Linked DNA regions of Paeniglutamicibacter kerguelensis. The protein of the gene in region 1 interacts with the protein of each later gene in a pairwise test. Links are inferred from orthologs where the notes say so. Each region holds a gene or a part of one and is shown on either strand. Other genes may lie near its edges. The genes, in order: rlmN and ftsZ.

Region 1 (3,210 bases):
CTCTTCGCGTTCCATTGGCTTCCCCGCTTTCCTCGAATCACACAGATGTAGTTGACCAATTCATAATACGGCTCTTGGGTGAATGACATCCCAACTCCAATGGCGGTGCCGCATGTATGGAGAGGCGAGGGAGTTTTCAGGACTGGCCCGCCGGCGCACCCGACGGGCCACATCGTAACTCCTGGCGATCGATGACTCGGGCAAGCTCGCCCAGACGCAGGGGCGGCTATTCTTCGCCCACCTTATTTTCAGTCTTTTGTTCAAGGGCTTGGGCCTGCATGATGAACATCGCCATCGTGGCTGCCGAGGTCTTTTTCGTGTAGCCGGTAATCATCAGCAGCAAGCCAAAACCGACGCCAAGGAGTGGCGTCCCGGTACCGGAAGCGAAGAGAGCTAGGCAGCCTACCGCCAAGCACAACACCGAAATGAAGATACCGGTTGTTTCCAAGCCATCTCCGGCCTTGCTGATTGTCTCTTGTGCGGGAACTGCATCTTTATTGGCCATGTTTCTGATGCTCTCGGAAGACCAACGGCTGACATGGATAAATATGAGCCGTATCGTAGAGCCCGACCTGTTGTTGGATGCCTTGGCCTGGTCACGTTCTTTCAAATCAGGACCATTTTCCAGACGTTTGGGCGTCGGCCATCGCGGACCGCCGCGCGGATGCGACAACCAAATTGTCTTGCGGACCGGCGGGCTCCCGGAGATTTGTCGTAGTCAGCCTCCCGTTCAGCACATGGGTAAAGCGTGGTGCCCAATCTCACCGCCCATATGCTGGACATGCATGGGAGAATGATAGGGATGACTTCCCCCAAAAACACCCCAGAGACCGTGCCTGCCGAAACTGTGCCCAGCGCAGAGGACGTGGCCGCGCGCCGTGCCGCCCAGGCAACCGCCCAAGGCGCCCAGCAAATGCGCATCTCCGAATCCCGTGCCAAGGCCGAGGGTCGCGCGCAGGTTCGCCCGACCGCCGAAGGCTGGAAGCAGGCCATGGGCGACGACGGTCGTCCGCAGCTGCAGTTCACCGCCAAGAAGCGCGTCTCGCAGCCGCCGGTCCACCTGGCCGACCTCACGCTGGCCGAACGCGCCGACAAGCTCAAGGAGATCGGTCTGCCGGCCTTCCGCGCCAAGCAGCTCTCCGTGCACTACTTCCAGCACTACACCACCGATCCCGAGCTGATGAGCGACCTTCCCAAGGACCGCCGCGCCGAGATCGCCGAGGTCATGTTCCCGAAGCTGCTCACCGAGGTGAAGCGACTGGCCACCGACGATGGCAAGACCATCAAGTTCCTTTGGCGCCTCTTCGATGGCTCGCTGGTCGAGTCGGTGCTCATGCGCTACAGCAACCGCATCACGCTGTGCATCTCCTCGCAATGCGGTTGCGGCATGAACTGCCCGTTCTGCGCCACCGGCCAGGCCGGACTGACCCGCAACATGTCCACCGCCGAAATCCTGGACCAGATCGTCCAGGCCAACCGCGTCATTGCCGAGGGCGGACTGGGCGGACAGAAGCACCCAGAAGAGCGCGTGGGCAACATTGTCTTCATGGGCATGGGCGAGCCCCTGGCCAACTACAAGCGTGTGATGAACGCCGTGCACCGCATGGTGGCCGACGTCCCCGAGGGCCTGGGCATGAGCGCCCGCGGCATCACCGTCTCCACAGTGGGCCTGGTTCCGGCGATCAACAAGCTGTCCGAAGAGGGCATCCCGGTCACCTTCGCGCTTTCGCTGCACGCGCCGGATGACGAGCTGCGCGACGAAATGATCCCTGTGAACTCGCGCTGGAAGGTCGACGAGGCACTGGATGCTGCGTTCAACTACTACGTGAAGACCGGCCGCCGCGTCTCCATCGAGTACGCGCTGATCAAGGACATGAACGACCACGGTTGGCGCGCGGACCTGTTGGCCCGCAAGCTCAACGCCCGCGGCCGCGGCTGGGTCCACGTGAACCCGATCCCGCTGAACCCGACCCCGGGCTCCGTCTGGACCGCCTCGGAGAAGGACGTCACGGCAGAGTTCATCGACCGCCTGGAATCCGCAGGCGTGCCAACCACGCTGCGCGACACCCGCGGCAAGGAAATCGACGGCGCCTGCGGCCAGCTGGCGGCAGCCGAGTAGTACACTCGTCCCTATCGGCCGGGCTTGTCTTTGAGGAAGGTTTCACATGTCTTTATCTGATCCGTTTTTCCTTGACAAGTCCGACACCGATAGCTGGAAGGCGCTCAACGCCTTCTCCCTGAAGGTCAAGGCCGCGGGCGAAGCCGCGGGCCTTGACTATCGCCTCATTGAACTGCTGAATGTACGCATTTCGCAGATCAATGGCTGCGCCTTCTGCCTGGACATGCACGTGCGCCAGGCGCTCGAAGCGGGGGAGAGCGCCCAACGCATCGCGGTGCTCCCCAACTGGCGCGAAACCACGCTCTTCAACGACGTCGAGTCGGCGGCACTTGCCGTCGCCGAGGCGACCACCACGCTTCCCGATTCCGAATCCCGCATTGCGGAGTTGGCATCCTCCCGGCTGGTGCTCTCCGACGCGCAATTCTCCGCCGTGCAGTGGGCCGCCATCGCGATGAACGCGTTCAACCGCGTCTCGATCCTCTCGCAGCACCCGGTGCGGGTGCGCAAGTACTAGTCTTTGAAGCGTTGCGTCTTCCCAGTACTTTTTCGTGGTTGACGTCGACGCAGTGGCCACGCGGGAACAAGCCGGTCTGTTTCGCTGTTTTGCTTGATAGCCGCGTAAATATCGCGGTGCCCCATGTTGAAAGGAGCGCACCGTGTCCACAAGCACAGTGCCCACCACCGAAAAAGCCGACTTTTGGTTTGACCCCATCTGCCCGTTCGCTTGGGCGACCTCGCGCTGGATTGGCGAGGTGGAAAACGTGAGGAACATTTCCGTAGATTGGCACGTCATGAGCCTGTCGGTCCTCAACGAAAACCGTGAAAACCTCCCCGAGGACTACCTCACCATGCTCGCCCAGAGTTGGGGCCCCGTGCGCGTAATCACGGCCGCCGCCGCTTCCCACGGCGCACAGGTCATCAAGCCGCTCTACGACGCCATGGGCACCGACATCCACGTCAACGGCAACAAGGACCTCGCCCTCGTCGTCACCAACGCCCTGGCCGAGGTTGGCCTGCCCGCCGAGTTGGCCGGCGCCGCCACCACCGACACCTACGACGCGGCCCTGCGTGCCAGTCATTCCGATGGCATC
Region 2 (3,146 bases), 1.2 Mb from region 1 along the record:
CATCAAGAACATCCAGGTCGAGGGAAACTCGCTGGTGAAGGAAAAGGACCTCCAACAGGCGTTGGAGCCGCTGCACGGGGTGCCACTGGCGCGCGTGGGCACCGGCCGGGTCATGGACCTGCTCGGCGGGCAGCCGGCGGTCAAGGACGCGATCGTGCAGGCCGAGGTTCCCGACACCCTGAGAATCCAGATCATTGAGCACCATCCGGTGGCGGTCCTGAAGGACGGCTCGAAGCGCTCGTTGGTGGGTGCCGACGGCCGGGTTCTGGCGGTGCTGGGGGAGAAGGACAAGCCCAAGCTTCCCACGGTTCGATCCAGTGCCGTGATTAACAACCCCAAGGTGTTTTCGACGCTTACCCAAGTTCTTTCGGAACTACCGGATACACTATTGGCGGCTGTGGATCACGCAACGGCCACGAGCAAGGACTTCATTGAGCTAAAGCTCAAGGACGACACCTTGGTAATCTGGGGTAACGACCAGGACTCCGCGCTGAAAAGCAAGGTCCTCGAGGCTCTTTTAGGGGCCCCGAAGGATGAGGAGTCATCGATCAAGGTGTACGACATTTCCAGCCCGCAACACCCGGTGGCCCGGTAACGGTCCGCCAAACGTGTAAAACACAGAAAATTCAACGACTTTGGGGCGACACGCGGCCTTGGTTGTTGCATGTGCGAACCACGAACCATAGCGTTTTAACAGCGGTTGCTTGACATAACTATAACCTTCCAGTTGAGGGTTAACGTTGGTCCGGTTGAGCTTCCTCGGTCAGCAGCACATCGAACAAGGGAATCAGGACGTGGCAGCTCCACAGAACTACCTCGCCGTCATCAAGGTCGTCGGCATCGGCGGTGGTGGCGTCAACGCCGTCAACCGCATGATCGAAGTTGGCCTGCGAGGCGTCGAATTTATTGCAATCAACACTGATGCGCAGGCACTGCTCATGAGTGATGCAGACGTCAAGCTCGACGTTGGACGCGAACTCACGCGTGGACTTGGCGCAGGCGCCAACCCCGATGTGGGACGCCAGGCGGCCGAAGACCACGGCGAGGAAATTGAAGAAGTACTCCGCGGCGCGGACATGGTCTTCGTGACCGCAGGCGAGGGTGGTGGCACCGGCACCGGTGGCGCGCCCGTCATCGCCCGCATCGCTCGCGGCCTCGGCGCACTGACCATTGGTGTTGTCACCCGTCCGTTCACCTTCGAAGGCCGCCGCCGTGCGAACTCCGCCGAAGCCGGCATCGAAGCACTGCGCGACGAAGTCGACACCCTGATCGTGATCCCGAACGACCGTTTGCTCTCGATCTCGGACCGCAACGTTTCGGTGCTTGACGCTTTCCGCCAGGCCGACCAGGTGCTGCTTTCCGGCGTCCAGGGTATCACCGACCTGATCACCACCCCCGGCCTGATCAACCTTGACTTCGCCGACGTGAAGTCGGTCATGCAGGGTGCGGGTTCGGCCCTCATGGGCATCGGTTCGGCTCGTGGGGAGGACCGTGCCGTCAAGGCCGCGGAACTCGCCATCGCCTCGCCGCTGCTTGAGGCGTCGATCGACGGTGCCCACGGCGTCTTGCTCTCCATCCAGGGCGGATCGGACCTGGGCCTCTTCGAAATCAACGAGGCAGCCCGCCTCGTGCAGGAAGTGGCCCACCCGGAGGCGAACATCATCTTCGGCGCCGTCATTGACGACGCCCTGGGTGACGAAGCCCGCGTCACCGTCATCGCCGCAGGCTTCGACCAGGTGGACGTGACCAGCGCGCCTCAGGCCGCACTGCCGGCCCGCACGGTCCCGGCTGCCCCTGCAGCGGCTCCGCAGGCTCCTTTTGTTGCACCGGTGCGCGAGGAAGTTCGCGCAGCAGTGGCAACGGTGGAGCCCGCATTCGAGGAACTCCCAGCCATCGTCGAGCCGGACCTTTCGGCCACCAACGATGACCTGGATGTCCCGGATTTCCTGAAGTAAAAAGCAAATCACCTGATGGGGGAGTTGCCCGGTCCTATGTTGCGTTACCAATCCGCATTGGCTCCAAGCCTGCAAATTGCTTTCACTTCAATGGAACAGGGCAACCTCGCATTCCATGTTCCGGATGATCGTGACGCCGTGCTGCTGCGGCGTCGCGGTCTGGAACAAGGCCTGGGTCTGGGTGGAACACGTTTCACCTACATGGACCAGGTCCACTCGGCGGATGTCGTTACCGTCGCGGGAGCGCCGGTTCCCTCAAACACCGCCACCTGCGATGCGCTGGTATCGCCACATGCCCTCGAGCCATTGGCCGTCATGGTCGCCGACTGTGTCCCCGTAGTTTTCACCGGCACCTCCGCGTCGGGCGCGATCAGCGCGGTGGCACACGCCGGACGTCGCGGCCTGCTGGATGGGATACTGTCCAACACGGTGGCGCGGATGGAATCCCACGGCGCCACGAGTTTGGAAGCGTGGATCGGACCGTCAATCTGCGGTTCCTGCTACGAAGTCCCACAGCAAATGGCCGAAGAGTCCGAAAGCCTGCGCCCCGGCATTGCCTGTGCGACCCGTTGGGGCAGCACCGGCCTTGACCTGCCGGGCGAGGCCTGCCGGGAGCTTGAATCGCTCGGGGTCATGGTGACGGAAAGCGGTGTTTGCACTTTCGAAAACGAAGACTACTTCTCCTACCGGCAAAACCCGGACACCGGCCGGTTGGCCGGTCTGGTTTGGTCAGGCACGTAGGAATTCCCGCAAGATCCAGCTCCTTGGGGCTGGCCGAAGTCAGCACGGAGTTGTTGTGGCGGCGAAAGCCACATTGCGACACACCGACGCGAAGTATCCGATGTGCTCGGGCACCGCCGAATGGTGCGGTAGCGTCGAATTAGCGGAGAGACTTGCGGCCGGCAAAGCCGACCGCACGATTAAAAGGAGAAGACCATGGCTGGCGCACTGCGCAAGACAATGATCTACCTCGGACTCGCCGAAGGCGACGAGAACTTCGAGACGGAGCAGCGTGACATCGAAGCGCGTGAAGAAGTTCGCGTAGTTGAGCCTCTTCACGAGGAACCGGTTGCCGTCCAGCCTGCTCCGGCGGCACCAGTTGCCCCGCGACCTGTCATTGAAAACGAATACCGGGCTCCGGTAACACCCATCAAGCGCGCGCCTTCAGCTCGGGACGAGGACGATTCATTG

What was found.
Region 2: the proteins of rlmN (region 1) and ftsZ interact in binary tests that used the Escherichia coli proteins (3 or more experiments, as listed by UniProt). The link is inferred for Paeniglutamicibacter kerguelensis from one-to-one orthologs.

What each region holds. Positions count from the first base shown.
Region 1 is NZ_JAGIOF010000001.1:3,544,408-3,547,617, reverse strand. What follows is about bases 126-3,016. They hold rlmN (dual-specificity RNA methyltransferase RlmN), read left to right. Parts: upstream 126-913; coding sequence 914-2,119; downstream 2,120-3,016. Other genes in these bases: JOF47_RS16155 (mycothiol-dependent nitroreductase Rv2466c family protein), read left to right, coding at 2,776-3,016; JOF47_RS16160 (carboxymuconolactone decarboxylase family protein), read left to right, coding at 2,166-2,633; JOF47_RS16170 (hypothetical protein), read right to left, coding at 227-505. Also shown: JOF47_RS16175 (MarR family winged helix-turn-helix transcriptional regulator), read right to left, coding at 1-15; more of JOF47_RS16155, read left to right, coding at 3,017-3,210.
Region 2 is NZ_JAGIOF010000001.1:2,328,667-2,331,812, reverse strand. The notes cover bases 48-2,874. They hold ftsZ (cell division protein FtsZ), read left to right. Parts: upstream 48-794; coding sequence 795-1,955; downstream 1,956-2,874. Other genes in these bases: JOF47_RS10580 (purine nucleoside phosphorylase YfiH/LACC1 family protein), read left to right, coding at 2,046-2,696; JOF47_RS10590 (cell division protein FtsQ/DivIB), read left to right, coding at 48-595. Outside these bases: more of JOF47_RS10590, read left to right, coding at 1-47; JOF47_RS10575 (cell division protein SepF), read left to right, coding at 2,892-3,146. UniProt on the Escherichia coli protein: Essential cell division protein that forms a contractile ring structure (Z ring) at the future cell division site. The regulation of the ring assembly controls the timing and the location of cell division.